3 regions of the Bradyrhizobium sp. UFLA05-108 genome follow, and region 1 is predicted to be linked to each of the others. Evidence: predicted binding sites of a transcription regulator. Region 1 holds the regulator's gene; each other region holds the start of a gene.
What was found. The regulator PhoB, encoded in region 1, activates phosphate uptake and scavenging genes when phosphate is short. The targets are predictions, from matches to a motif close to TGTCATNNANCTGTCAT.
Positions count from the first base shown of each region.

Region 2: phnC (phosphonate ABC transporter ATP-binding protein) is a predicted target of PhoB. The motif match lies at 6,920-6,936, and genes of this name have one in related genera.
Region 3: phnF (phosphonate metabolism transcriptional regulator PhnF) is a predicted target of PhoB. The motif match lies at 2,308-2,324, and genes of this name have one in related genera.

Region 1 covers NZ_JBANAZ010000001.1:268,164-278,197, reverse strand. The annotation lists gene argF (ornithine carbamoyltransferase) at 1-452, opposite strand, end outside; gene SO140_RS01200 (aspartate aminotransferase family protein) at 452-1,660, opposite strand; gene SO140_RS01195 (GcrA family cell cycle regulator) at 2,116-2,628, shown strand; gene phoB (phosphate regulon transcriptional regulator PhoB) at 2,854-3,561, opposite strand; gene phoU (phosphate signaling complex protein PhoU) at 3,576-4,292, opposite strand; gene pstB (phosphate ABC transporter ATP-binding protein PstB) at 4,304-5,122, opposite strand; gene pstA (phosphate ABC transporter permease PstA) at 5,119-5,964, opposite strand; gene pstC (phosphate ABC transporter permease subunit PstC) at 5,966-6,955, opposite strand; gene pstS (phosphate ABC transporter substrate-binding protein PstS) at 7,148-8,158, opposite strand; gene SO140_RS01160 (ATP-binding protein) at 8,302-9,600, opposite strand; gene SO140_RS01155 (putative bifunctional lysylphosphatidylglycerol flippase/synthetase) at 9,635-10,034, opposite strand, start outside.
Region 2 covers NZ_JBANAZ010000012.1:22,692-32,725, forward strand. The annotation lists gene SO140_RS11530 (alpha-D-ribose 1-methylphosphonate 5-phosphate C-P-lyase PhnJ) at 1-83, opposite strand, end outside; gene SO140_RS11535 (carbon-phosphorus lyase complex subunit) at 80-1,183, opposite strand; gene phnH (phosphonate C-P lyase system protein PhnH) at 1,185-1,796, opposite strand; gene phnG (phosphonate C-P lyase system protein PhnG) at 1,801-2,214, opposite strand; gene phnF (phosphonate metabolism transcriptional regulator PhnF) at 2,374-3,102, shown strand; gene phnE (phosphonate ABC transporter, permease protein PhnE) at 3,204-4,052, opposite strand; gene phnE (phosphonate ABC transporter, permease protein PhnE) at 4,049-4,933, opposite strand; gene phnD (phosphonate ABC transporter substrate-binding protein) at 5,008-5,946, opposite strand; gene phnC (phosphonate ABC transporter ATP-binding protein) at 5,999-6,808, opposite strand; gene SO140_RS11575 (LbetaH domain-containing protein) at 6,983-7,651, shown strand; gene SO140_RS11580 (alpha-D-ribose 1-methylphosphonate 5-triphosphate diphosphatase) at 7,648-8,841, shown strand; gene SO140_RS11585 (DUF1045 domain-containing protein) at 8,861-9,559, shown strand; gene SO140_RS11590 (hypothetical protein) at 9,563-10,034, opposite strand, start outside.
Region 3 covers NZ_JBANAZ010000030.1:24,406-34,439, reverse strand. The annotation lists gene SO140_RS22205 (carbon-phosphorus lyase complex subunit) at 1-254, opposite strand, end outside; gene phnH (phosphonate C-P lyase system protein PhnH) at 255-860, opposite strand; gene phnG (phosphonate C-P lyase system protein PhnG) at 857-1,336, opposite strand; gene SO140_RS22190 (endonuclease/exonuclease/phosphatase family protein) at 1,388-2,251, opposite strand; gene phnF (phosphonate metabolism transcriptional regulator PhnF) at 2,411-3,163, shown strand; gene SO140_RS22180 (carbohydrate ABC transporter permease) at 3,195-4,037, opposite strand; gene SO140_RS22175 (carbohydrate ABC transporter permease) at 4,034-4,945, opposite strand; gene SO140_RS22170 (ABC transporter ATP-binding protein) at 5,050-6,225, opposite strand; gene SO140_RS22165 (alpha-D-ribose 1-methylphosphonate 5-triphosphate diphosphatase) at 6,301-7,452, opposite strand; gene SO140_RS22160 (extracellular solute-binding protein) at 7,531-8,811, opposite strand; gene SO140_RS22155 (DMT family transporter) at 9,718-10,034, shown strand, end outside.

The DNA.
Region 1 (10,034 bases):
ATCGGCCCGCGATGCTCCTCATAGGTCATGAGGTCGGCCATCACCTGGCACGGATGCGAGCGCCGCGTCAGCCCGTTGATGACAGGCACAGTCGCGTGCGCTGCGAGCTCGAGCAGTGCATCGTGATTGAGGATGCGGATCATGATGGCATCGACATAGCGCGACAGTACGCGCGCGGTGTCGGCGATGGTCTCGCCGCGGCCGAGCTGCATCTCGGCACCGGTGAGCATGATGGGCTCGCCGCCGAGCTGGCGCATGGCGACATCGAACGACACCCGCGTCCGCGTCGACGGACGCTCGAAGATCATCGCCAGCGTCTTGCCCTCGAGCGGCTTGACCGGCTGATGCGCCTTCTGCTTCGCCTTCATGGCGGAGGAGGCGGCGAGCATGCTCTTGAGCTCGGACAGCGGCAGCTCGTTGATGTCCAGGAAGTGCTTGGGCGTCTTGCTCATCAGCTTGCCGCCGGCGTCTTGAGAGTGGATTCGATCGCGGTGCAGGCACGCTCGAGCCGCGCGACGCCCTCCTCGATCTCCGCCTCGGTGACGATCAAGGGCGGCAGGAAGCGCACCACATTGTCGCCCGCGCCGACGGTGAGCAGCTTTTCGTTGCGCAGCGCCGTGACGAGATCGCCCGAGGGCACCACGGCCTTGACGCCAATCAACAGCCCCTCGCCGCGCACCTCGCTGACGACATCAGGATGGCGGTCGATCACGGAGGCGAGCTTCTGCTTGAGCAGCAGCGACATCTTCTGCACGTGATCGAAGAAGCCGGGCTTGAGCATCACGTCGAGCACGGCGTTCGCCGCGGACACGGCGAGCGGATTGCCTCCGAAGGTCGAGCCGTGCGAGCCGGGCGTCATGCCGGAGGCCGCCTCGGCGGTCGCAAGGCACGCGCCGATCGGAAAGCCGCCGCCAAGCGCTTTCGCCAGCGACATCACGTCAGGGGTCACGCCGAGGCGGCGATGTGCAAAGAGTTCGCCGGTGCGGCCCATGCCGGTCTGCACCTCGTCGAAGGCGAGCAGCAGGCCATGCTCGTCGCAGAGCTGGCGCAGCGCGCGATAGAAGGCGGGAGACGCCGAGCGCACGCCGCCCTCGCCCTGGATCGGCTCGATCAGGATGCCTGCGGTCTGTGGGCCGATCGCCTTCTTGACGGCTTCCAGGTCATCATGCGGCACTTGGTCGAAGCCGTCCATCGGCGGACCGAAGCCTTCGAGATATTTTGCAGACCCCGTAGCGGCGAGCGTTGCCAGCGTGCGGCCATGGAAAGCGCCCTCGAAAGTGATCATGCGGTAGCGCTCGGGATGGCCCTTGGTGGCATGATAGCGGCGCACCACCTTGATCACGCATTCCATCGCCTCGGCGCCGGAATTGCAGAAGAACACGAAGTCCGCAAAGCTCTCGTTGCAGAGCCTGACCGCGAGCTTCTCACCGTCCGGGCTCTGGAACAGGTTCGACATGTGCCAGAGCTTTGTCGCCTGCTCCTGCAGAGCCCCGACCAGATGCGGATGCGCGTGACCGAGCGCATTCACGGCGACGCCCGACGTGAAATCGAGATAGCGCTCTCCATTGGTTGCGACCAGCCAGCAGCCTTCGCCGCGCTCGAAGCCGAGCTCGGCCCTGGCGAAAACGGGAAGCAGATGCGTCGCGGCGCTCTTGGTCATGGCGGTCACTTGGATGTTGGGGCCGGCTGAGGCTGCCTTGCGCAGCGCATCATTGACCTGCCCGGAAAACGAAACGTGCCGCCTTTTAAGGGCGGCACGTGTCACCATTTTATGCTTGGAAAAACCGCTGTCAATGCCGCCAGAAGGCCCTGCAAGGCGCCTGACCCGTAGTCTTGCGGTGGCGATTTTGAGTTCTTTTAGCGACGGAACATGTGGACGCGGAGCCGCAGACTCTTGCGCGGGAGTCACGCCATATTGTAGCGTTTACCGTGTCAGATACGACATCTCGTGCAGCAGTTCTGATCCTCTTAGTCCTCATGTACCGGCGTAACGTTCAGGTGCGTTTTTCGCGCCCGGCGAGCCTTAAGGGATTCTGGGGGCACGGGTTTTTCGAGGCTTAGACATCGCCACGCGGCCCCAAGGATTGGCAGGCGCGCGGCGAAGGGAAGGGTGCAATGACGGTTTTGACCTGGTCCGACGATCGCGTCGAGCAATTGAAAAAGCTCTGGGAAGCCGGGCTTTCGGCCAGCCAGATCGCTGCCGAGCTCGGGAATGTGACGCGCAACGCCGTAATCGGCAAGGTGCACCGGCTGGGCCTGTCCGGTCGCGCCAAGAGCCCGTCCTCGGCGGCTCCCCGGCCCCGCAAGGCGCGCCCCGCACAGCACATGATGCGGGTGAGCCGCCCGATCTCGCGCGGCAACACCGCCCTCGCCCAGGCCTTCGAGGTCGAGGTCGAGCCCGATCCGATCACCTACGACAACGTCGTTCCGATGAGCCAGCGCCTGTCGCTGCTCGAGCTCAACGAGGCGACCTGCCACTGGCCTGTCGGCGATCCCTCGAGCCCGGATTTCTTCTTCTGTGGCGGCAAGTCGCTCTCGGGCCTGCCCTACTGCGCGCAGCATTCGCGCGTCGCCTACCAGCCGGCGGCGGACCGCCGACGCGCACCGGCCAAGCCCGGCACGCGCTGAGGTCATCAGCGCGCGGGGCTGGCCGACGCGCAACGATGGTTCAACAAATTGGATGTCGTCCCTGCGAAAGCAGGGACCCATAATCCAGGGCGCAGTTATTGCGCGGGAAGATCACTCCGAGTCTTCGCCAAACCACTCCCCGTGGTTATGGGTCCCTGCTTTCGCAGGGACGACATCGGAGAATGTGGCGGCAGCCCGCTGGATCACCGCTGCCACCTGCAAACCTTAAGTCTGCTCCGCCTTCGCGAAACGATCGTCCAGCGCGTAGCCGGCGCCACGGACGGTGCGGATCGGGTCCTGCTCGCGGCCGAGATTGAGCAGCTTGCGCAGACGGCCGATGTGGACGTCGACGGTGCGCTCGTCGATATAGATGTCACGGCCCCAGACGCTGTCGAGCAGCTGTTCACGCGAGAACACCCGGCCGGGATGCTCCAGGAAGAACTCCAAGAGGCGATATTCGGTCGGGCCGAGGTCGATCGGCCGTCCGGAGCGCGCGACGCGACGCTTCTCGCGGTCGAGCTCGATGTCGCCGTAGGCGAGTATGGTCGCAAGCCGCTCGGGGCTTGCACGCCGGAGCAGGCCTTTCACGCGCGCGAGCAACTCAGGTACCGAGAACGGCTTGACGATGTAGTCGTCGGCGCCGGTCGCAAGCCCCCGCACCCGCTCGCTCTCCTCGCCGCGTGCCGTGAGCATGATGATCGGCAGCTGCTTGGTCTCGGGCCTGGCGCGAAGCCTGCGGCACAGCTCAATGCCGGACAGGCCCGGCAGCATCCAGTCGAGCACGATCAGGTCGGGGATATGCTCCTTGAGGCGGGTGTCGGCGTCATCGCCGCGCATCACCGTCTCGACATCGTAGCCGTCGCCTTCGAGGTTGTAGCGCAATAGCTCGGTCAGCGCTTCCTCGTCCTCAACAACCAGAATGCGTGCGCCCATGGCGTCGTCGCTCCTTAAGTGTTCGGCACGGTCGTGGCGAAGGTCGTCATGTCGCCCTTCGGGCGCTTGTCGGCGATGGCCTGACCTTCGATCATGTAAAAAACGGTCTCGGCGATGTTGGTCGCATGGTCGCCGATCCGCTCGATGTTCTTGGCGCAGAACATCAAATGGATGCAGAACGAGATGTTGCGCGGATCCTCCATCATGTAGGTGAGGAGCTCGCGGAACAGCGAGGTGCAGATCGCGTCGACCTCCTCGTCGCCTTTCCACACCACCATCGCCGCCGGCAGGTCATGCGCGGCATAGGCGTCCAGCACCGACTTCACCTGCTGCTGCACGAGGTCGGTCATGTGTTCCAGGCCGCGGAACAGCTTTAGCGGATGGAAATCGGTCTCGAGCGCGGCGACGCGCTTGCCCATGTTCTTGGCAAGGTCGCCGATCCGCTCCAGATCGGTCGCGACGCGCATGGCGCCAACGATCTCGCGCAAGTCGACCGCCATCGGCTGGCGGCGCGCGATCGTGAGCACGGCGCGCTCCTCGATCTTCTTCTGGAGCGCGTCGATCTCGGCGTCGGTTGCCACCACGCGCTGGCCGAGCGCGACGTCACGGCGGATCAGCGCATCGACGGAATCGACGATCATGCGCTCGGCAAGGCCGCCCATCTCCGCAACGAGCCGCGTGAGCTCTTGCAGGTCGGTGTCGAAGGCCTTTGCGGTATGTTCAGAAGCCATTTCCTGTCTCCTCAGCCGAAGCGGCCGGTGATGTAGTCTTGGGTACGCCGGTCGCTGGGCGACGTGAAGATCTTGCTGGTCTCGTCGAACTCGATCAGCTCGCCGAGATACATGAAGGCGGTCTTGTCCGAGACGCGCGCCGCCTGCTGCATGTTGTGGGTGACGATCGCGATCGTGTAGTTCTCGGCGAGCTCCTGGATAAGCTCCTCGACCTTAGCGGTCGAGATCGGATCGAGCGCCGAGCAGGGCTCGTCGAACAGGATCACCTCGGGACGCACCGCCACGGTGCGGGCGATGCAGAGACGCTGCTGCTGGCCGCCGGAGAGCGACAGGCCGGAGGCGTTGAGCTTGTCCTTGACCTCGTTCCACAGCGCGCCGCCGCGCAGCGCCTTCTCGACGCGGACGTCCATCTCCGATTTGGAGATCTTCTCATAGAGGCGGATGCCGAAGGCGATGTTCTCGTAGATCGTCATCGGGAACGGCGTCGGCTTCTGGAACACCATGCCGACCCGGGCGCGCAGCAGGTTGAGGTCGAGCTTGGAGTCGAGGATGTTGGTCTGGTCCAGCATGAGCTGACCGGTGGCGCGCTGTCCCGGATAGAGATCGTACATCCGGTTGAAGATGCGCAGCAGGGTCGACTTGCCGCAGCCGGATGGGCCGATGAACGCCGTGACGCGATTGGTGCCGAGCGTCAGGTTGATGTTCTTCAGCGCGTGGTGCTCGCCATAATAGAAGTTGAGATTGCGCACCGTCACCTTGGCCGGAGCCTCGGGCAGCGTCGGAGACGCCTGACGCCCGGTGGAACTTACGGAAACGGACAGATCGCTCATTTTGCAGTCCTCTCGGCGCCAAGAATGCGCGCGCCAATGTTCAGGGCAAGCACGGTCAGGGTGATCAGCAGCGCCCCGCTCCAGGCCAACTGCTTCCAGTAGGCATAGGGGCTCTGCACGAAATTGTTGATGGTGACCGGCAGGTTCGCCATCGTCTTGTTCAGGCTGAGGCTGAAGAACTGGTTCGACAAGGCGGTGAACAGCAGCGGCGCGGTCTCGCCGGCGACGCGTGCGGTGGCGAGCAGCACGCCGGTGATGAGACCGGAGCGCGCCGCGCGGTAGGCGATCCGCTTGATCACCAGCGAACGCGGCAGCCCAAGAGCAGAAGCCGCCTCGCGTAGCGCGTTCGGCACCAGCAGCAGCATGTCCTCGGTGGTGCGCAGCACGACCGGGATCACGATGACGGCCAGCGCCAGCGCGCCGGCGATCGCCGAGAAGCCGCGCATCGGCACCACCACCGCACCATAGATGAACAGGCCGATGATGATGGAGGGTGCCGACAAGAGGATGTCGTTGATGAAGCGGATTACCGAGGTCAACTTGTCGTTGCGACCGTATTCGGCGAGATAGGTCCCGGCGAACAGGCCAAGCGGCGCGCCGATGCCGACGCCGATCACGGTCATGATGATCGAACCGATGATGGCGTTGCGCAGGCCGCCTTCGGTCGAGCCCGGAGGCGGAGTGTCCGCGACGAAGATCTGAAGGTTCAGACCGGTGAGGCCGTTGTAAAGCAAGGTGATCAGGATCAGCGCGAGCCAGGTGACGCCGAAGGCGGCGGCAGCGATGCAGAGACCACGGATGACGATGTCCTTGCGGCGGCGGCGTGCGTAGATCGGGTTCATGTTACTTCCCCGCCTTCTTTTCGAGACGCAGCAGCATCAGCCGCGCGCCGGCGAGCACGAAGAACGTCAGCACGAACAGCAGCAGGCCGAGCAGGATCAGGCCGGACTGATGCAGGCCGTCGCTTTCGGCGAACTCGCTGGCGATCGCCGCCGAGATGGTCGTGCCTGGGGCGAAGATCGACGACGAGATGCGGAAGGAGTTGCCGATGATGAAGGTCACCGCCATGGTCTCACCCAGCGCACGTCCGAGTGCCAGCATGACGCCGCCGATGATGCCGACGCGCGTGTAGGGGATCACCACGCTGCGCACGACTTCCCAGGTGGTGCAGCCGACGCCATAGGCGGCTTCCTTCAGGACCGGCGGCACGGTCTTGAACACGTCGACCGAGATCGAGGTGATGAAGGGAAGCACCATGATCGCGAGGATCAGCGAGGCGTTGAACAGGCTGAGATAGGACGGCGGGCCGGCGAAGATCGCGCCCAGCACCGGAACGCCGTCGAACAGCTTGATCATGAAGGGCTGGAAGGTGTTGGCCAGGAACGGACCCAGCACGAAGAAGCCCCACATGCCGTAGATGATCGAGGGAATGCCGGCGAGCAACTCGACCGCCATGCCGATCGGGCGGCGCAGCCATTGCGGGCAGAGCTCGGTGAGGAAGATCGCGATGCCGAGGCCGACGGGAATGGCGATCAGCATTGCGATGAAGGAGGTGACGAGCGTGCCGTAAATCGGCCCGAGCGCGCCGAGCACCGGCGGATCGGCAGAGGGCGCCCAACGTTGGGTCCACAGGAAGGCGAGGCCGTATTCCCTGATGGCCGGGAAGGCGCCGACGATCAGCGACACGATGATGCCGCCGAGGATCAGGAGGACCGAGATCGCGCTGAGCCGCGTGATCCAATAGAAGGTCATGTCGCCGAGCTTGAACGCGCTCAAGGCCTTGGCGCGATCATATGGTCCGGCGTCGTCGACGATATCGCTTTGAACGGCCATCTCTGCCACGCCGATCCCCTGTACCAATTTATCTACGCTTATTGTCGGTCTCGTGCCCCGGATGCGGCGCAGCGCGAAGCGGTGCGACGCTGATCCGGGGCCGAAGTTATTGCACCCAAAGTCTTCTGGGTCCCGGCTCAGCGGCGCGTCATTTCATGCCGTACCGCGTCCGGGAGACGAGAGCCGCTGCGATCAGCTCTTGATCTCGGCAGCCCAGGTCTTCTCGATCAGCTGGACGACGCTGTCCGGCATCGGGATGTAGTCGAGCTCCTCGGCCGCCTTGCTGCCGTTCTTGAAGGCCCAGCGGAAGAACTTGATGGCTTCCTGCGAGGCCGCCTTGTCGGTGGCGTCCTTGTGCATCAGGATGAAGGTCGCCGCGGTGATCGGCCAGGACTTGTCGCCGGGCTGGTCGGTCAGGATGACGTAGTAGCCCGGAGCCTTGCCCCAGTCGGCGTTGGACGCGGCCGCCTGGAAGGCCTCGACGGTCGGCTGCACCGGCTTGCCGGCCTTGTTGACGAGACCGGTGTAGGTCAGCTTGTTCTGCTTGGCATAGGCGTACTCGACATAACCGATCGAGTTCTTGGTCTGGCTGATGTTGCCCGACACGCCCTCGTTGCCCTTGGCGCCGACACCGACCGGCCATTCGACGGCCGTGCCCTCACCGACCTTGCTCTTCCAGTCCGCGCTGGCCTTGGAGAGGTAGTTGGTGAAGTTGAAGGTGGTGCCCGAACCGTCCGAGCGGCGGACCACGGTGATCGCGTCCGACGGCAGCTTCACGTTCGGATTGAGCTTCTTGATGGCAGCATCATCCCACTTGGTGATCTTGCCGAGGTAGATGTTGGCGAGGGTCTCGCCGTCGAAGGTCAGCTCGCCGGCCTTCACGCCCTCGATGTTGACCACGGGGACGATGGCGCCCATGACCATCGGCCACTGAACGAGGCCGTCCTTCTCGAGCTGCTCGGCCTTGAGTGGCGCATCGCTGGCGCCGAAGGTCACGGTCTTGGCCTGGATCTGCTTGATGCCGCCGCCGGAGCCTATCGACTGATAGTTCAGACCGTTGCCGGTCTCCTTTTTGTAGGCGTCAGCCCACTTCGAATAGATCGGGAACGGGAACGTCGCGCCGGCGCCGGTGATGTCGGCAGCGAAGGCCGACGTCGATGCGGCCACCAGGCCAGCAGCGACGATAGTTTTGATGAAATTCATGCTGGTCTCCATAGTGGGGAGCGAAGCGCCATGCGCGCCCGATCGCGCTCCCGCGCCGCCCCTTTAGGAGCGATCGGTAGTGCTTTTACGAAGGTTTCGTGACAGTCGGATGACAGGCTTAAGCGCCTGAGATAGCTGGATTTTCAGCTTGCAGCTGGGGGCTTGGCCTGGGGAAAACAGGCCGTGAAAGTGGCGCCCTGTTTGAGCACGCTTTCGATCAAAAGCCGGCCGCGGTGCCGGTTAACGATATGTTTCACCAGCGATAATCCGAGGCCCGTCCCGCCCTGCGAGCGACTGTCGCCGACGTCAACCCGGTAGAACCGCTCGGTCAGCCTTGGCAGGTGTTCCGGTGCAATTCCGGGGCCGAAGTCGCGCACCAGGACGCGGATTTCCGGCGAGCCGTCAGCCGCCGTGACCATGCCGAGCGAGACGATCACCCGCCCGCCCGAGGCGCCGTATTTCAGCGCGTTCTCGATCAGGTTCTCGAACAGCCGCAACAATTCCTCGCGGTCGCCCGCGATCATCACCGCCGTCTCCGGCAGATTGATCTCGACGTCCACCTGCCGCTCGCGCGCCAGCGGTTCGAGCCCATCAGCGACCTGGCGGATGATCGGCACGACATCGACCAGCGTGTCGGGCCGCACATGCGCCGACAATTCCACCCGCGAAAGCGACAACAGATCGTCGATCAGGCGCGCCATGCGGGTCGCCTGGGTGTGCATGATGCCGAGGAAGCGCTCGCGCGCCCTGGGATCGTCCTTGGCCTGGCCCTGAAGCGTGTCGATGAAGCCGGAGAGCGCGGCCAGCGGCGTGCGCAGCTCGTGGCTGGCATTGGCGACGAAATCGGCGCGCATCTCCTCGACCCGGCGTAGCGGCGTCTGATCGTGGAAGGTCATCAGCATGCATTTGTCAGCGCCGCCGAACGTGGTCGGCACCGGAACCGGTGTGATGATCAGCTCCATCCAGCGGTCGACCGGCACGTGATCGAGATAGTCGGCGCGGCGCGGCTCGGATGTAGCGATCGCCTCGCGCAGCGCGGTGATGATCTCCGGCGAGCGCAGCGCGAACTGGGCGAGCTCGTTCTTGCGCAGCGCTGGCGCGAGCTGGGCTGCGGCAGCATTGAGATGGATGACGCGCCCGGCGCGATCGAGCAGCACGGCCGGGTCCGGCATGCCCGAGACAACCGCGGCCACCGCCGCGTTTTCGACCGGGTTGATGCGGCGGACGTCGTCGCGCGAGGCGGCGGTATCGTGCAGGCGCCAGGGGATCAGCGCGGCCGCGGCGATGCAGAGAAACACCGCCACAGCCCGCGTCGCCGACAATTCCCCGAGCGAGACCACCACCGACAGCGCCAGCGCCGCCGCGATCAGGATGATCGCCGAATGCCGCAGCCGATCGGACCAGGGCTGGACCGAGGGAGAAGGGTGGGCGTCGATCGCCATCGGGGCAGGCTTCTCCTTAAGAATTGTAGGCCGGTCAGGCGCTCTTGTCGCTGCGCTCTCTCACGTAAGCGGCTTCGCGCGCAGGGCCGGGATCGAGCTTGAGGGCCGCCTGCTGCAGGCGTTTCGATCGGGCTCCGATAATAACCTCTCGAAACGTCAGCAAGATTACAGATATGACAAAGGGCGAAAGATAATAGAGGACGCGGAACAGCAGCATTCCCCCGAGGAGCTCCTCGCGGTCCATCTGCCACAGCCCGACCAGCATGGCGGCATCGAATACGCCGAGACCTCCGGGGGAGTGGCTGGCGAAGCCGAGCAGTGTGGCGGAGACGAAGATCACAGCGACCACGACGAAGCCGAGATTGGGCTCGTCCGGCACCAGCACGTACATCGCGAGCGCGCAGAAGCCGAGATCGACGATGCCGATCGCGATC
Region 2 (10,034 bases), on a different contig from region 1:
GCAATGGCCTTCAGAATCGCGCGGCGGATCATCCGCTTGGTCTGCTCGTCGAGATAGGCGAAGTTGTAGGCAGGCGCGTTCATTCCGCAGCCTCCTTCATCGCCTCGACGTCATTGGCCTCGGCAAATTCCTGCCGCAGCTTGCGCAGCAAGCCGAGCTCGGACTGGAAGTCGACATAATGAGGCAGCTTTAGATGCTCGACGAAGCCAGTCGCCTGGACGTTGTCGGAATGCGACATCACGAATTCCTCGTCCTGCGCGGGCGCAAGCACCTCCTCGCCGAGATCGCGTGCGCGAAGCGCGCGATCGACCAGCGCCATCGACATGGTCTTGCGCTCGCTCTGGCCGAAGGCGAGGCCATAGCCGCGGGTGAAGCACGGCGCTTCCGTGGCCGAGCCCTTGAATTGGTTGACCATCTGGCATTCGGTGAGCTCGATGGCGCCGAGCGGCACGGCAAAACCGACGTCCTCGGCGAAGAAATCGACCTCGACCTCGCCAAAGCGAATCTCGCCGGCGAAGGGATGGTTACGGCCGTAGCCGCGCTGCGTCGAGTAGCCCATCGCCAGCAGAAAACCTTCGTCGCCACGCGCGAGATTCTGCAGGCGCAGGTCGCGGTCGGCCGGAAAATTCAGCGGCTCGCGCGTGAGATCCCCGACGCTCGCGCCGTCTTCAGCTTGCGGCGAGGCCTCGATCAGCCCGTCGCGGCCCAGGATGTCCGTCACGCGCGGCGTGGCCGCGGTCGACGCCTCTGCCGTCGCCGGCGCCTCGGGCACAAATCCCTCGGCGAGCGTCGGATCGAGCAGGCGGTGCGTGTAGTCGAAGGTCGGCCCGAGAATCTGGCCGCCCGGAATATCCTTGAAGGTCGAAGACACCCGCCGCTGCACCCGCATGGCACCGGTATCGACCGGCTCGCTTGCGCCAAGGCGCGGCAGGGTGGCACGAAAGGCGCGGACCAAAAAGATTGCCTCGATCAGATCGCCGCGCGCCTGCTTGATGGCGAGCGCCGCAAGCTCGCGGTCATAGAGCGAGCCTTCGCTCATGACGCGATCGACGGCAAGACCGAGCTGCTCGGAAATCTGGTCGAGCGAAATTTCGGGTACGCTCTGGTCGCCACGCCGCGCATGCGCGAGCAGGCGATGGGCGTTCTCGATGGCACGTTCGCCACCTTTGACTGCGACATACATGCTACTGGCTCCCCTTGTTCGCGACACACGTGGTACGGGGGATCGCAACCACGGCGTCGTCGGCGACCAACACCACGTCGATGCCACGCGGAAACGGCGCCTCGTTGATGCGTAGGCGCACGAAGAGGTCGGCCGGCCTGATTGCTACGTGAAGCGTCGTCACGCCGTCGATACCCGGGCCACGAAGCTCGAAGGCGCCCCCTGCGTCGAGGCTCTCCACTTGCAGGATCACCGTGGTCGAGCGATCCGGATATTCGTTACTTCCGAGCGCAAATCGCTCGAGTGAAGGAAGCATGGCACCGTCGGCGATCAGCGCAAAGCTCGCGACCGAAGCATCCTGGATCACCGGCGCGCCGGTATGGAATTTCAGCCATTTTGGGACGTCGGAGTTCTCCGACATTCGCGCATCGAGCCAGAGCGGCGTATCGTGGTCGAACAATGTGAGCGCGATCGCCGCGGTCCCGCGCATCATGGGACCGGGCGTGCCTGCGACCGGCACGATGCGCTGGACCGAGCCCGGCCGCGCCATCGCGTCCATGACCGAACGAAAGGTCGATTGCGCCGACAACACCTTGTCGGCGAAACCCGGCGGCAGCTCCGCAATCGTGGTCATGGCCTCACCCCTCACCGCGCACCATGGTGTAGAAATCAACCTTCGTTGCGGCCGTCTGCGCGCCGCGCTGCGCCTGCCGCGCGTGCAGGTCCGCGCGCAGCGGCGCGACGACCTCACGTTCGACGAGGGCACCAAATTCTACCGACTGCACGAGCGCGTCGCAGAGCGCGATCAGCCTGGCCTTCTCACCGTCGCGGCCGAGCGTATAGCCGAAACCGACCTCGCCGCTCGCAAGCCGCACCGCGGCGCGCGACACGGTGGCTTCGCCCAGGTTGAACGGCGCACCGTCGCCACCGACGCGGCCGCGCAGCATCACCAGGCCGTTCTCTGGCGCGCGCAGGTCGTCGTGTTGCGGCAGCGCGATTGTGCTGAGACGCTCGGCGATGTCGCCGGGTTCGGCGTGCGCCAGCACGGCCATCGCCGCCTTGCGCCGCGTCGTGAGGCTGTCTTGCGGGGTCACGTCATTCCACCAGGCTTGCCGAATTCAAGTTGTCTATGATAATAGACAACTTGATAAGGAAGCGCCATGACTGTTTCGTGACAACCGTATGATTTTCGGGATAGGCTGTTCCCCATTATGAGCCTTCAGGACACCGCCTCTTCCGGCGTCGCGCTGTGGCGCCTGGTCGCCGACGGCATCGAGCGCGGCATCGCCGACGGCCGCTTCGCGGCCGGCGAGAAGCTGCCGGGCGAGATGGAGATCGCCGAGACCTATCGTGTGAACCGCCATACGGTGCGGCGCGCGCTGGCGGCCCTTGCCGAGCGCGGCCTGGTGCGCGCCGAGCGTGGCAGCGGCACCTATGTCGAGGCGCAGAAGCTCGCCTATCCACTGCGCTCGCGTACGCGCTTCTCGGAGATCGTCGGCGCCGGCGGCCGCGAGCCGCGCGGACAGTTGATCGAGGCGTCGGAGGACGTGGCGAGCCGGGAGCTCGCGCGGGAGCTCGGCGTGAAGACCGGGGCGCGGCTGGTCCGGATCGAATCCGTGCGCTTGGCGGACCGCACGCCGATCTGCGTCTCGACGTCCTGGCTATCAGCCGAACTCTTTCCTGATGCGGGCGCGGTATTCGCCGCCACACGCTCGATGACAAAGCTGCTCGCGCATTACGGCGTCCGCGACTACCGCCGCGGCTCGACCCGGATCACCGCCGGCATCGTCGACGCGACCGACGCCGCGCGGCTCGATCTCGCGCTCGGACGCCCGATCCTGGTGGTCGATTCCACCGACCTCGATCCGGACGGCAAGCCGCTGGTGACGAAACGCTCGCGATTTGCGGCGGAGCGGGTGGAGTTCTTGGTGGAATCGTAGGGTGGACAAAGGCGCACTTGCGCCGTGCCCACCCTCTCTCCGAGGTCGCGACAGAAGCGGTGGGCACGCTTTGCTTTGCCCACCCTACGAGAGCAGCCGCTCTATGCCACAGCCCGCCTGCCGATGATGGCAAAGCGCAGCTTGCCGGAGATGAAATCGATCGCGGCGACAGCGACCAGGATCATGAGCACGAGGAACGACACCTTCTGCCATTCCAGCACGCGGATCTGCTCGGCGAGCTGAAGCCCGATGCCGCCGGCACCGACGATGCCGATGATGCTGGCCGAGCGCGTGTTCGATTCGATGAAGTAGAGCACCTGGCCGGCGATGACCGGCAGCACCTGCGGCATCAGGCCGAAGCGGATCTCATGCAAGGCGTTGCCCCCTGACGCCCTGATGCCCTCGACCTGCTTCTTGTCGGCCGCCTCGATCGCCTCCGAAAACAACTTACCGAGCGCGCCGAAGTCCGAGACCATGATCGCGAGCACGCCGGCGAACGGCCCGAGCCCGACGACATTGATCCAGACCAGCGCCCAGATCAGCGTATCGACGCCGCGGATCGAGTCGAGGAAGCGGCGCACCGGAAAGCGGATGATGTTCGGCGGCACGATGTTGCGCGCCGCGAGCAGGGAAACGGGCAGCGCCAGCGTTGCGGCCAGCGTTGTGCCGAGCAGCGCGATCGACAGCGTCTCGCCGAGCGCCTTCAGATAGAGCGGCAACGACGTTCCGGGATCGGGCGGGATCATCATCATGGTGATCCAGCCGAGCTGCTTGAGGCCCGCGATGAACTTCGCCGGTTCGAAGCCGAGATCCTGCAGGCCGAAGATAAAGACGGCGAGCGCGGCCACAATCATCGCCGGCATCGCCAGACGCGCGGCCGCCGGCCGCTCGAAGGCCTCGGGATATTTCGTCCGCAGCGCTGCGGTGTCGGGCTTCTCGAACTGCTTCATGACCGTGCATCCCTGCCGAACAGCCGCGCACGCAACCAGCCAGTCGTGATGTCGATGACGAAGATCGTGAGCACGATCATCAGCAGGATCGCGCTGACGTCGGAGTAGTAGAATTTTCGGATCGCGACCACGAGCTCCTGGCCGACGCCACCGGCACCGACGAAACCCATCACCGAGGATTCGCGGACGTTGATCTCGAAGCGCAGCAGCGCGTAGCTGACATAGCCGGCCGAGACCTGCGGCAGCACGGCAAAGCGCATGCACGAGAGCCAGCTCGCGCCGGTCGAGCGCACGCCTTCGACCGGCTTCATGTCGGCATTCTCTACGATCTCGGCGAACAGCTTGCCGAGCGCGCCGGTTGAGTGAATGGCGATCGCCAGCACGCCGGCCATCGGCCCGAGCCCGAAGGCCATGACGAAGATCAGCGCAAACACGATGCCCGGCACGGTGCGGGCGAATTCGAGCAGGCGGCGAACCGTGAAGCGCAGCCAGGGCGCCGGCGACGTGTTCTCCGCGGCGAAAAAATTCAGGCAGAAGGCACAGACCGCGCCGATCAGCGTGCCGACATAGCTGATCAGCAGCGTCTCACCCAACATCTTCAGCCATTTGCGCCAGCCCCACAGCCATTCACCGACGTCGGTCCAGACGCGCTGGCCATTTTCGAGCGTGAGGATGCGATCGAAATAGCTGACGAAATTGCCGAAATAGGTGAAGAGCGTCCGGACGTTCACCTCGGCCCCGATCGCTGCAATCAGCAGCGCGACGGTGAACAGCGCCGTTCCCAGCAGAAGCCGCAGCCGCTTGCGCGCCACCGCCTGGCCATAAGCGGCATTCAGTGCAGCAAGTTGGTGCTCGGGGAGGATCGAGACCGCGATCGTCATGTGGTTGGGATCACCAGCCGGTCATAAAGAAGAGCCGGGTCGATTGACCCGGCTCCAGTGCGTCGTCCCGAATATCAGGACGCCTTCTTCTTGCGTAGCGCGTCGACGAACTTGATCAGCTCGATCGTGCCATCCCAATCCTTGGTGGTCGCGGGATGAAAACCCTTTTTCTGGCCGTCCGAGAGCCGATCGAACGCAGCCTTGTCCTTGGTGGGCGAGTCGAAGAATGCCTTGGCGATCGCGGCCTTCAGGTCATCGGGGAGGTCGGAGCTATAGGCGTACATCGAAGGGCCAATGATCGGCGCCGACTTGTGAATGATGCGGAAATCGTCCTTCTTCATCGGCGAGCCGTCGGCGTTCTTCAGCATGCCCTTGGTCAGCATCTGCGCCAGGGTGGAATCGTCGTCGCTGGTCCATTGGTTGGCGGCAACATCGACCGTGCCCTGCGCCAAGGCAAGGATCGCATTCTCATGGCTGCCGGTGAAGACGACCTTGCTGAAATACGTGTCGACATCCGCGATGCCCATCTTGTCGAGCTCGAAGCGCGGCACGTTGTTGCCTGAGGTCGAATTCGGATCGACCAGGCCGAGGTTCTTGCCCTTCAGCTCGTCAATGCTCTTGTAGGGGCTGTTCGCCTTGACGAAGAACACCGAATAATAGCCCGTGCCGCCATCCGCGTTCAGATCGCTCGCAAAGGCGTCCGTCTTGACGCCGGTCAGCCGGGCGCGCGCAAACGAGGCCGACCCATAACTTGCGATCTGGATGTTGCCGGCACGCTGACCTTCGATCACGGCGGCGTAGTCATTGGCGATCCGCAGCGTGACCTTTACGCCGAGTTCCTTCGAGAGGTAGGTCATGAACGGAGCCCAGCGTTCGGTGACGCCCGAGGCGTTCTCGGCCGGGACAACGGCAAATGTCAGCTCCGGATATTTCGCTTTCCAGTCTTCGGCAGACGCAGATACGGTGAAGGCCAGCGCGGCGGCGCCGGCAAGTACGATGCGACGAGTGATCATGATACCCTCTTGATCGGTTGGACGCGGTAAACGCAAAAACTTGGGTCGGGGCTCAGGCGGCGGCAGCGCTGCCGAGCGCTGGAACGGCTTCGGGCGCCGGCAGTGGCACGCCACCCATGACTTCGCTGGCTTCGAGATCGTAGAGCTCACGCGCGACGTGCTCGGTGAGCGCCGACGGCGCGCCGTCGAACACCACGCGGCCCGCCGCCATGCCGATCAGACGGTCGCAATAGCTGCGCGCCAGATCGAGCGAATGCAGGTTGCAGATCACGGTGATGCCGAAATGCTTGTTGATGCGCAGCAGCGCATCCATCACGATTTTCGTGTTGCGCGGGTCGAGCGAGGCGATCGGCTCGTCGGCGAGGATGAGATCAGGCTGCTGCACCAGTGCGCGAGCGATCGCGACGCGCTGCTGCTGGCCGCCGGAAAGCTGGTCGGTGCGCTGCGCCGCGAGCGAGGCCATGTCGAACTGCTCGAGCGCCGACATCGCCAGCGCCCTGTCCTCCTCTAGCCAGGCCTGCGTCAGCGAGCGCCAGGCCGGCATCGCGGCAAGGCGGCCCATCAGCACGTTGGTGAGCACGTCGAGGCGGCCGACGAGATTGAACTGCTGGAAGATCATCGCGGCGCGGGCGCGCCATTGCCGCAGCTCCTTGCCGCGCAGCGCGGTGACGTCGACGCCGTCGAACAGGATGCGCCCCTCCGTAGGCGTCACCAGGCGGTTGATGGTCCGCAGCAAGGTCGACTTGCCGGCGCCCGAGCGGCCGATCACGCCGACAAAGCCGCCGGGAGCAACCTCAAACGAAGCACTGTCCACCGCGGCTTTTGTGCCGAAGCGGCACGTCAGACCTTCAAGCACCAGCATGCAGGAGCTCCCAACTAGCTGGGCCCAACCGCTAACGCCGCCGCTTTACATTTGTGTGACAGGGGCAGGGCAGTGCGGCGATGCTACGCACGCCATCCCCCGTCATCTCTTCGTCATGACATCGTCATCAAGGCGCTCGAAGACGAACGCCCCTCTCCCGTTGACGGACGCATCATGGTCGCCAAAGCGCTTTCGGTCCAACCGACCATCGATTCCACGGCCAAGCTTCACGAGATCAAGCTCGGCGCCTATTGCGAGGTCGGCGCGCGCACGATCCTGCACGAGGTGACGATGGGCGACTATTCCTACGTCGTGAACGATTCGCAGATCACCTACACGACGATTGGAAAATTCTGCTCGATCGCAGCGATGACGCGTATCAATCCTGGCAATCACCCGATGCAACGCGCCAGCCAGGCGCATTTCACCTATCGTGCGAGTGCCTACTTTCCGGGCGAGAGCGACGAGGCCGAGTTCTTCGACTGGCGGCGCCAGCATCACGTTTACATCGGTCATGATGTCTGGATCGGCCATGGCGCGATCGTGCTGCCAGGCCGCAATATCGGCACCGGCGCCGTGGTAGCCGCAGGCGCCATCGTCACCAAGGACGTCCCCGCCTACACCATCGTCGCCGGCAATCCGGCCCGTCCGGTCCGACGGCGGTTCTCCGACGAGATCGCCGACCGCCTGGCAAGGCTCGCCTGGTGGGACTGGCATCACGAAAGCTTGCGTGAGGCCTTGCCTGATTTCCGCAAGCTTGGGATTGAAGATTTCCTCGCAAAGTACGAAGCACGGATCGTTGCCAACCAGTCCTCTCCCAGCAAGCGAAGCATCCCCGCGTGACTGAAATTTATCTTGAAGGCGGCCGGGCACTGATCGGCTCGGAGATCGTCGAAACCTCACTCGTCCTGTCCGGGCAGGAAATTGCAGCAATCGATCGCGGCCGCGCACGTGCGCCACTTGCGATCGACGCCCGGAGTCTTTTGGTCTTGCCGGGCATCGTCGACCTGCATGGCGATGCCTTCGAGCGGCAGATGATGCCGCGCCCTGGCGTCGACTTCCCGATCGACGTGGCGCTCGCCGACAGCGACCGGCAGGTGATCAGCAACGGCATCACCACCGTCTTCCACGGCACGACCTGGTCGTGGGAGCCGGGCCTGCGCTCTGGCGACAATGCACGGCGCCTGCTGGTGGCGATCGAACGCTTGCGGCCGCAATTTGCCGCCGATACCCGCTTCCATCTGCGGCACGAGACCTACAATCTCGACGCGGAGGACGAGATCGGCCAATGGCTCGCCGAAGGACGGATCGATCTGTTCGCCTTCAACGATCACATGGCTGCGACCATCCGCGATCTTTCAAAGCCGAACAAGCGCGGCCGCTTGGTTGACCGGACCGGACTGTCCGACACGGCTTTCGAAGAGCTGGTCGGTCGCGTCGCCGCTCGCGCGGCGGACGTCCCGGCGACGACCGCGCGGCTTGCTGCGGCGGCCCGCGCGGCCGAGGTACGGATGCTCTCGCATGACGATTCGACACCGGCGGTGCGCAAGGCGTATCGTGACATGGGCGCCACGATCGCCGAATTTCCGGTCAACGAAGAGACGGCGCGCGCGGCCGCGGAGGCCGGCGACGCCATCATCTACGGCGCGCCCAACGTGGTGCGCGGCGGCAGCCATACTGGCTGGACCAAAGCCTCCGACATGATCGCCAAGGGACTCTGTTCGGTGCTGGCCTCGGACTACTACTATCCGGCGCAACTGCTCGCCGCCTTCCGGCTCGCGGCCGATGGCGTGCTGCCGCTGGCGCAGGCCTGGAAGCTGATCTCGGAAGCTCCGGCAGAGGCCGCGGGCCTGTCCGATCGCGGAACGATCAAGGAAGGACGGCGCGCCGACATCCTGCTGGTCGACGACACCGTGCCGCTGCGGCCGCGGGTGGTCGCGGTGATCGCTGCAGGCAAGCTCGTCCACCTCACCGATGGCTCGCGCCTGCTGGGCTCAGCCGCGGCGCCGCGTGAGGCTGTCGCCGCCGTCTAAACCCGCTATAGCTGAGGCGATGACAGGTTTTCCCCGCTACGCGATCTACTATGCCGCCGATGCCGAGAGCGTGCTATCGCGCTTCGGCGCCGGGCTGCTCGGCTATGATGCCCATGGCGGCCGCGAGTCGCCCTTCCCTGCAGAGGCGCTGCACCTTGCAACCGATTGGCATGACGTCACGGCCGATCCCCGCAAATATGGTTTTCACGGCACGCTGAAGGCGCCGATGGCGCTGGCGGGGGGCAAGACCGAGGCCGAACTGGTAGCGGCGTGCGCAGCGTTCGCTGGCAAGCCGCGGCCGATCCCCGTGATTCGTCCGATCGTGGATTCCATCAGCGGCTTCATTGCGGTGATCCCGGCCGAGCCCGTCGGCGAATTGACACAGCTCGCCGCCGATTGCGTGCGCGATTTCGATGCGTTTCGTGCGCCGCTGACGGCGAACGATCGCGCGAGGCGCAACCCGGATAGGCTGCCCGAGCGGCAGCGCGATTATCTCGATCGCTGGGGCTACCCCTACGTGATGGAAGAATTCCGCTTTCACATGACGCTCACGGGCCGGCTCGATGCGGAGCGGCGTGGGCCGATCGTCGAGATGCTGCGGAAGCGGTTTGCCGAGCTGCGCCTTGTGACGCTCGCCATCGACCGCATCGCGCTGTTCCGACAGGAAAACGCAGCGGCACGCTTTCACATCATCGGAGAGTGGCCATTGGCGACGTAGGGCTCATCGCCAGCTCGCGAGATTGAGTGCGAGCGCGGCTGCGCCAACGAAGATGAGGCTCGCGGCCCAGACCGCGTCCAGATTGAACCAGCTTCGCGACACGAACTTAAGACCGAGATAGCGGTAGACCAGCCACGCAAGGCAACCACCCGCGAAGACCATTGCGACGACGTGCGCAAGCGAAACCAACACCGCCATCGCAAGATTTGCCGTGATGAGGGAGCCGGCTGCTTGGTGGCCGACGTCGAGGTCCGCGACCTGGCATAGCCCGAGATAGATCGGCACCAGCATCAACGCGGCGCCATGGGCAAGAGCGATGGCAAACGACCACAGCGCCAGCTGCGTTGGCGGTATCCGCGCCAGTGCCCGCGGATGGCGCCTGTTGATGAAGCGAAAGATGCCGAAACCAATCACGAGGAGGCTCGCGCCGAGTTGGATCGGACGCTGCCATTCGGCCAGGGTCAGCAACAGCGCG
Region 3 (10,034 bases), on a different contig from region 1:
GTCGTGCGATACGCTCGCAAAAGAAAAATCGCCTCGGCAAGATCTCCTTGGGCCTGCTTCAATGCCAGTGCTGCAAGCCGCCGGTCGTAGATGGATCCCTCGTTCATCACCCGGTCAATCGCGAGCCCGAACTGCTCACTGATCTGCTCGAGCGTGAGTTCAGGCACTGTTGGATCGCCTCGGCGCTCCTCAGCAACCAGCTTGTGCGAGTTAAGGATTGCCTGCTCGCCACCTTTGACCGCAACGTAAGCCATCTAGAACTCCACACGGACAGTGCGCGGCAGTCCCACGATGGAGGACTCGCAGGTGAAAAACACATCTATCCCCTTTGGATAGATTTCACGGGTCATCTCTCGATCCGACCAAAATTGCGTAGGAAGGCCTGCGATCCCGGAGTACAAGCTCTCCCGGATTCCTGGTCCAGACCATTTGGTTGTGGGACCATCCACGAGTGAGGGCACCTGCACGATCAAGGTTGAACCTAAATCGGGAGCCTCGATCTCGCCAGACGGAAATTCCAAGAAGCTGGGCATAGATTGTGCATCGATAACGATCGCAAACCGCCCTTTTCGGTGGCTCTGCGTTAGAGGCACGCCGCAATGAAAACCAAGCCAGTCGACGATGCAGTCCACTGTCCCGCCCCGATCGAGCCAAAGCGATGTCTCGAAATCTAGAAGAGTGAGGCAAAGAGCAGCTGTTGAGACGCAGAACGGTTCAGGAGCGCCGACGTTACGGGCGAGAGTAAACACCCGGCCAGGATAGGCATTGCAGGACAGAAGCGTGCGAAAGACCGCTTGACTGTCGAACACAGGGTCTGTGAATCCCGGATGGATACGGGACATTGTTGTAGCTGTGGTCATCCCCGGTTTTCGCCTCTGATCATCGTGAAGAACTCCACCTTCGTCGAAGCGGCCTTCGCTCGGCGCTCTCTACGATGCCGCGACTGGATCTCACGCAAGGCTTCAACGACTCCCAACAAGAGGAGCTTATTGTTCTCGTCACATTGCAGAGCAGCATCTACTAAGGCGGCAAGCGTTGCATGTTGCCCATCGCCGCCTTGCACGTAGCCATGTCCGATGGTTCCGTCCGCGAGGCGCAATGCGCAGCGAGTGACGGTCACCTCGCCGACATTGAACGCATCGCCCTTGCCGCCAACCCGCCCTCGGACCATGACGAGTCCCGTTTCGGGAGATCTTAGCCAAGTCCAGGAGAGGCCCCGAACGAGGTTAGACGCAAGCCGGCTGAGGTCAGCCGAAGTTGATCGAGCGAGAATTCCTATCCAATCGGCTCGGCCAAGCTCCTCCGGCGGCGATACCGAGCCCTCACAATTTGCCATTTCTTGCATCTTGTCCACTAGAGGTTGTGCTTCACTGGAGTCGATCGCGGGTCATGCACCCAGCTCAACGAGCAAGGGCTGGTGATCCGACCCGTCAGCGGCCTTGTCGACAACCGCCGATTTGATCTTTCCCGTCAGGCTCTCGCTGACGAAGCAATAGTCGACGCGACAATTGTAGGGTGACAGGACCGTCCAACCTGCCTCGCGGGAGGCGTCCGAAAAACCATGGCAAACGGTCCAAGCATCAACGAACCCACCACGTCTGGTGAGATGACCGACTCGTTTTGAGCGCTCGCCCACCACAGCAGTATACGAGTCTGTCGCGTCCTCGAAATTGAAGTCACCCAGCAGGATGGCGCTGGAGGGCATCGAAGGAAGCGCAGGCTCCGAAGTCCAAGTGGCATCTACGGGATGCTCACCCGCGAGGACAGGACCTTCATCTGATGCCTTCTTGTGGTGGTCGAGGAGCCATTCGAGTTGACGATGACGCTGCTCGACCGACGTGCTGCAGAGGTGGGTGGAATAAAACCTCAGTAGCCCAATTGGCGTATCGATTAGGGCCTCCAACGCCCCCTTTTGCAGGTCCATGTAGACGGATGCGCCGTATTTGCTCACAAGATAGTTCCGGATCGATACAATCGGGTAACGCGATAGAATCATGTTACCGAACTGCCGCCTCACGCTGCTCCCGGAGGACTTCCGCACGTCAATTGTCGGCCCCCAAGCCACCTCGTGGTATGGCAACATGTCACGAATCAGAGCGACCTGATCTTGCCCCTGAGATCTATCCCAATTCACGTCGACTTCCTGCAGCGCGATGATATCGGCGTTGGCAACAGCATCGATGGCGCGCTTGAGGTCGAGCCTTTTGTCACGACCGACCCCGTACTGGATGTTGTATGTTGCGACGAGCACTTTCCTTGACACTCCAAACTGGATAAATTCATCGCAGCTGACCTTGTTCTTTCTTTATGATGCTTCCGTGACAATCGGCGCTGTCATCCTTCGACGACAGCTCGGGTTGTATAGAGGAATGGGATACGGCCCATGGGCCCGAGCTAGCTGAGAAACTCGATGGCACCACCACGTCAAGCTGCGCTTCGGTCGAATTCTGATGACGGCACACCTTCGTCACCGCGCTGGAAACAGATTCAGGCGGAGCTTGAAGAATGGCTTTCCGAGGGAAGATTTACTCCTGGCAGTAGGCTTCCAACAGAGGAAGAACTTGCCGAACAATTTGCTGTGCATCGACACACAGTTCGTCGCGCTGTGGAGCAACTCAAGCAAAATGAGCTTGTTCGCGTCGAGCAAGGAAAAGGAATATTTGTTCGAGAGCCCAGCCTGTCATACCGAGTTGGCCGAACAACGAAGCTATCTGCTGCGGCGAAAACAGTCGGGCGATCGCTGCAGTATCGCTTGATCTCAGTGGATCCGGTTCGGGCAGTAAAGTATGGAATTCCGCTGGGGCTTCCGGAGGGCCATCCGCTCATCCGTATCCGAATGGTCCGAGTGCTTGATGGACGGGCAATCGCTCTTTCTTGGTGCTATTATCCGCTTCCGAGATTCGAGGGCATAGCCCAATGGATCGCTAGCACCGGATCTATCACCGCCGCAATGAAGCGCTACGGTGTCGAAGAGATAAATCGAAAAAGTATGAGGGTTCGCGCAGTCGCACCGAGCGCCCAGGACGCAAAGCTTCTCGGAATTGAGCGCTCCACGCCGATGCTCGAAATTATCCATCTTGCACTTGACGAGAGGCACATCCCCATCGAGTTCTCGGTCACCAGATATGATGGGAAGTATTTCGACGTCCTCATCGATTTTTGACTTCAACTGCGTAAGGGTACGCGAAGCTGCGTTATCCCTTGATGCCTCCCTTAGCTATCCCTTCAATGAACCATTGCTGAGCTGCGAGAAAGGCCACGATCAGAGGCAGGACTACGAGAGTCGACGCGGCCATAAGTGGGCCATACTCCACTCCGGTGTCCTCGTTCTTGAAAGCCATAATACCCAGCGGCGGAGGCATGAGCTGTGGGTTATTGACGGCAATAAGGGGCCAAAACAGGTCGTTCCAGTGGGAAACAATAGAAAAGATCGAAAACGCGATAACCGCCGGCATGGCCATCGGCACCATAATCCTCCAGACAATCGCCAACTCAGAAAGGCCGTCAAGACGAGCCGCGTGGACGATGTCATCAGGGATCGACCTGAAGAATTGCCGGAATAGGAATATCCCAAACGGTGATACGACGAAGGGGAAAACCAGCGCGGCATAGGTATTGAGGATGCCGACGCTGTAGCCGAATATAAAAAGCGGCAGGGCCAATACCTGTTGGGGGAGGAGGAGACCGACCAGGACGAGCGCAAACAGCGTGCTGCGGCCTCTGAACTCCAGCTTTGCAAGCGCATAGGCGCAAGGCACGCAAACCAGAATCTGAAGGATGAGAATGGCCGCACAAACTCCGACGCCGTTAAGCATGTAGCGCAGCAGTGGGGCTGTGGTAATTACCTTTGTGTAGTTCTCGACAGCATACCATCGCTCGGGCAACAGAGAGTAGGAGGCGCGAAAGATCTCGGTCGGCGGCTTAAGGGAGAGCGACACCATCCATACAAAGGGTACCATGATCAGCGCGGCCGTCAGAAGGAGGATGGCATGGCGGGCGACCGCAGCGGGACGTAGGAAGTGATGTGCAGTGCTCATTGATAGTGCACCCTTCTGTCCATGATACGGGCCTGGACGAATGTGAGAGCTACCACGATCACCAGAAAGACGATTGTAACGGAGGCGCCGTAACCTGTTCTCAAATATTGGAAGCTTTCGCGATAGATGGTGTAGAGCAGCACCTCGGAGGAGTGACCCGGCCCCCCTTGGGTCAGGATCTGTACTGTATCGAAGGCCTCGAACGCGTGTAGCGCCACCACGATCACAACGAACATGGAAACTGGCCCTAGCATCGGCAGCGTGACGGTGCGCAGCCGATCGAGCCACTGGTCGGCGCCGTCGATAGCGGCGGCATCGTAGAGGTCTTCCGGAATTGACTTCAGCCCGGCGAGGAACAGCACCATGGCAAAGCCGAGGTTCTGCCAGATACCGATCACTGCCAGTACCGGCAGAACTGTCGCTTCATCGCGCAACCAGTTTGCTCCCGGTAATCCAAAAGTGGAAAGTGCCTGATTTACGAGGCCAATGGTGGGATGCAGCAGCGCCTCCCAAGCGATCGCCATGGCGGCAAGCGTGGCCATGTAGGGCAGGAAATGAATAGCGCGGTAGAAAGCGCGAAACGATTGCCCGCTTTCGATCAGTAAGGCGACCGAAAGCCCGAGGACAACGGTGCCCGGTACAACGATCAGCACATATACGACGGTGTTGAATACCGAGGTACGGAAGCCATCATCGGCGAACACTTCACGGAAATTGGCCAACCCCACGAATTCGAGTGACGGCCCGCCGAATTGCCAGTCCGTGAGCGCGATGGCGAACACCGCGATCACCGGGAGAAAGAACAGCACAATGAGCAGGAAGAAGGCAGGACCGGCCAGCGTCCATGCTGCCAATGCATACGCTAACCTTTGCCCACGCCCGCTCCGCGACGCAAGGGATGCAGCCACGCGAGGACGTCTCCCGCGCAACGAACCTGCGTAGTTTGCTGTTGGGGCGTTCCGGGGTCCAGCGATCGGACCCCGCCCAGATTCCAGCGGCTCGGTTCCCGCCTTCATCGCACATACTCGCGGAGCGGCATCACACTTGCCATAGCTGGGCAACGCGGCCGGATTCGTGAACCTTCGCGAGTGAATAGCAGCACCCGGTCGGGGTGCACACCAATATTGAGTGTCTGTCCAGCCGCGATGAGAGGGGCGCGCTCCGCCAGCAGCCTCGCTACCACGGGTTCAGTGACGCCCGGCATATCGAGATGAACGTAAAGATCCGAGCCCATGTGCTCAACCAACCTCACGGAACCTGTCAGAGTGCCTAGCCCCCTACGCTCGACGACATGAAAAGCCTCAGGGCGGATGCCTAGCGTCAATGCTGCGCCTGGGGCGCATTCGACATCGACAGCCAGTGTAGAGCCGGCCACATCGACCAGCCCCTGCTCGCGCACTGCGGCCTCCAACATGTTGATCTTCGGAGAGCCAATGAATTCAGCCACGCGGCGGTCGGCTGGATCGGCGTAGATCTGTTGCGGCGCCGCTACCTGCAGCAACTGCCCGTCGAGCATCACTGCCACCCTGTCCGACAACGTCATGGCCTCGGCCTGATCGTGTGTGACATAGATGAAGGTCACCCCGAGCCGCCTATGCAGCTCCTTGATTTCGGCTCGCAGCTGCACCCTGAGCTTGGCGTCGAGGTTCGACAATGGTTCGTCCATCAAGAATACCGCGGGATGGCGCACCATCGCCCGCCCGACCGCGACACGCTGGCGCTGACCGCCTGACAGCTCGCCCGGCTTCCGGTTCAGCAAGTGCCGAACTCCTAGAGCATCCGCAGTCTGCGTTACCTCTGCGGCTATCTCAGAACTGATCCGCTTCGTCCCGGGGAGCAGGGTCCCCAGTACAGGCAGGCGCTGCCACGCACTCAACCTACGCATCCTGAGCGGAAGCGTCATGTTATGTGAAACCGTCATGTGCGGATAGAGTGCGTAGGACTGGAAGACCATGGCGACGTCGCGACGCTTCGGACGGAGGCCGTCGACCACGCGCCCGCCAATCGATACCGACCCGCTGTCCTGAACTTCCAGCCCCGCCAAAATTCGAAGTAAAGTGGATTTCCCGCAGCCGCTCGGCCCAAGTAACGTGAGGAACTCGCCATCGGCGATTTGCAGCGCAATGTTCTGGAGAACTGCTGTCTGACCAAATGCCTTCTCTAGTCCAACAATCAGTACATCTGCCATGGCACCTCTCTGTAGTCCTTCGCCAAGCGGCGAGGACGGTCAGAATCAACTGACCGTAACGCACACGCAACGCGGTCAGTGCACTCTCAGGCCTGACCGCCAGACAGTCCGCAGGACGGGCAGACCGTCACGATATCGAACGCGGATCAGATCCGCCTTGGCTCCGATTGAAATCCTGCCGCGATCTTCCAGGCCACAGGCGCTTGCCGGATTTGATGTGACCGTGGCGATCGCTTGCGGCAGTTCATATCCGACAGGATCGGAAGTGAGCATGAAGGCTGCCTGGAGCAGACTGACCGGCATATAGTCCGAAGCTAAGATGTCGAGAACTCCATTCTCAGCACATTCCTGCGCAGATACATTACCGACATGAGACTTGCCGCGGACTAGATTCGGACCGCCCATGATTGTCTTCATACCAAGCGAGTGTGCTAGCCGCGCAGCTTGGATCGTGGTGGGAAATTCCGAAGCCGAACTGCCGAGCGCTAGCGCCTCATTAATCTCTTCTTCGCTTGAATCATCGTGACCGGCCAACGCAATTTTTCGTTCTCGTGCGATAGCGGCAATCGCCATCCTGTTAGGCCCAGCGTATCGGCGTTGCGCCTCGACCTCAGCAGAATACATGCAATCAAGCTCACTGTCGCTTAAACCCCGGCCCTTCTTCCGGTAGCTTCGCCAGGTCTCCACATCGCGGAACACCCTTTGGCCAGGTGTGTGGTCCATAAGGCTGAACATTTTAATCGGAAGATCTTCACCGAGCTGACGAACACGATCCGCGATTTGCGCATCGCTAAGCTCGCACCGAATATGAAAAAGGTGCTCAGCTCTAAGAGCGTTTGCCTTCTGACAGCTGCGGATACCATGAATGATTTCATGGGCGAGCTTCGTTCGGCTTCCATCCCCCCCACCAAGAGAGATTGGGTCACTCAACGAAATGGCGTCCAGGATCGTCGTAATACCAACCCCAATCACATTCGCATCATGAGCAATCGTAGCATACGTGCTTGGCCAAGTGACGTTGGGGCGTGGGGATATTTGCTTTTCTATGTTGTCGCTGTGGACGTCAACCAGCCCTGGAAGCAGGTAGTCCCCCCCAATATCCACCCCGGTCTGAGTGTTTAGAGTTCCAGTGGCGATATCCGAGATCACCCCGTCAGCGACCGTAATGCTGCCAAAAATGACCTCTCGTTCGAGAACAATGCGAGCGTTCTTAATTACTTCCTGCATATCTGTCTGCTTTCAGTGTCTGCATGTGTTGTTGGAAGTGCGCGACTCGGCTCAACAAAATACCGGGACGCCCACGAGTTACTTCGAAAGAAGTGCCTTCACATCGCTCACCAGCCTAGGCATCACCTCAGCCGGCGCTTGTTTCTGCGTTACTACGTCGCGAAGGAGGTCTCGCATTCTTGCGGAGATGCGCTGCGCGTTCGGCCCAGGAAAGGTGAAGGGTCCTGTCACGTGGGCCAGCTGATCCACCGCAGTCTTGTAGCAAGGATCAGCATAAAGCGTGCTTCGGAATTCCGGGTTTTCGATAGTCTTCCTATTGCTCGGCATATAACCGGTATATTTGGCCACCATAAGCTGACCAATTTCGCCAGTCGCGAATTTGATATACTCCCAGGCGGCTTTTTTCTTGGCCGGATCTTTCGCCATGATCATACCAGCGTTGCCCCCTGCAGGGTATCGGCCGTCACTCGACGAAAGTGGAAATGCAGCGCAGCCTAGTTGCCAGCCAGCGGCGTCGGCGGCGTTTTTAAACGTGCTCATGTCGCCCGATGTGGAGGCATAGATAGCCATTTTGCCAGCCTTGAAGGATTGCTGCGCTTGATCTCGTGTGGTGTCGATCATGCCCGAAGCTCCGAGCTTGTGCAGTGTTTCAAGCGCGGACATTCCCTCAGGACCATCGAACGTGATCTGAGTAAGATCGTCCGACATCATCTTGCCGCCCCGCGTCTCGATTAGCGCATCAAACGTGAGGTTCGCAGCGATGTAGTAGTAGTCGATATAGATGCCAGTTCCAGGACCAGTGACGTCGCCTATGCGCTTCGATAAACGAGCAATCTTGTCCCAAGATTCGGGCAATGCGCCAGCGGCTCCTTCAACCTTTCGGATCTGATCCCTATTGTAATAGATGAAGGAGATCGAGGTGTTAAACGGAATCCCGTAGACCTTCCCGTCAACCTGAGCCATCGTTGTGATCTTTGGGAGATAGCCTAGATCAGCCCAATTGGGTTCGTCCGCAATGAAGTCATCCAGCGGTGTCAGCAAGCCGCGCTCAACTAGCGGCCTCACAAAACCGTAGTACTGAAAACTCACGTCGGCGACTGAGCCCGTGATTGCGCCACGAATTGTGCGTTGGAAGACTTCGTCGTAGTTGGAGGCGGGAGCGCTGAAGCTTATTTTGATTTCGGGGTGCGCCTCCATGAATTTCGCTGCGATTGCTTTGTGCATTTCGAAATAAGCACCGAAGGCCGTATCAACGGTGATCTCGATAGGAGTCGCCTGCGACTCGTCTGAGGCTGTAATCAAAGTGAGCAGAGTCAATCCTGTAAGTACTGACCGTTTCATTCCGAGCATCTTTTCCATTTCTAAGATCCGTCGGGAACATCCCTGAGAGGGCTTCTGCTCAGACTGGCCGTCGACACATCCGACTGGATGCCGCCAAGAACGACAGCTCTTTGCCTCTTCGTGGCTCATCCTTGCCGACGCCATGCAAACATTATGTGACAGGAAGATGCGTCCGCCCTGGACAATGCCGGCAGTTGTACAGCGTAGGGCCGAGCTCAAGTGAGGGCGATAGAAGCCCTCTCCTGCCCTGGGGCAAACCGGTTGAGAGAGGACTGACCAATGAATAGCGCCGAGTAATGCCACTTGGCCTCGCCTCGGTACCTTTGCCGCAGCTTGCTGGTGCTCATTGGGGCTTGCGCGCGAAGGGTTCGATGGGTGAATCGCTTTCATTCCGCACGAGCATCGCCGCAAGAGGCAGTAATGGTTGGCTCGACCAGAGGCCCGCGAAATTGGCGTAACTTGCCGGAGCAACGATTGTCTGATCTCCGCATCGTTAAGCTGACGCTATTTCGCAAATGCCACCGGCCGAGACGCAGGATGCCACGCGCCAGGATAAGTGTTGAAGTTGCTTAGGCCGTAACTTGCGTGGATGGAAATAGCGAGCGCCGGAGAGCCGGTGCATCGCCGGTCAAATATCGATGAGGAAGGTATATTGCGCGGGCTCTGATCGTCGCCCAACGAACAGAGCACCCCTCGGGGCCGTTGACTGAACAGCCCAGCTTTCGCCACTAGTCAAATTGCTGTGGCCAGATCAATTAGATTTCGGATCAAAGGCCCTCCAATTCTTCTATACAAGTTGAGCCGCTGTCCTCTTTTTCCGATCGTTTCGACAACGAATTGTAACGCCTCGATGATCGACGTCGGCACTTATTGATCTTGCGAGATCGACTGGCGCGCGATCGCATCACTTCGAGGTATCCAAGAATGTCAGCTACAAAGAAGATTCTCGCGGAAGCAGGCTTGGTTTTGGCATGGAGCTCAGGTTTTATAGGTGCGAGAATGATTGGGCCCAACGAATCGATTTATTTAGTCCTATTTTGGCGGTTTGCTCTCGTCGCAATGATCTTGTCGCCATGGCTGGGCATGTCATTAGTTCTGGGGCTGCCGCTCCGTGAGGTTGCGAAGCAAGTCTGTATTGGCTTCTTAGCAATGTTTTGTTTCATCACCTTGGCAGTGAAAGCCGTCGCAACAGGTGTGCCTCCTGCGACGACCGCATTGATCGCCGCGTTGCAGCCGCTGGC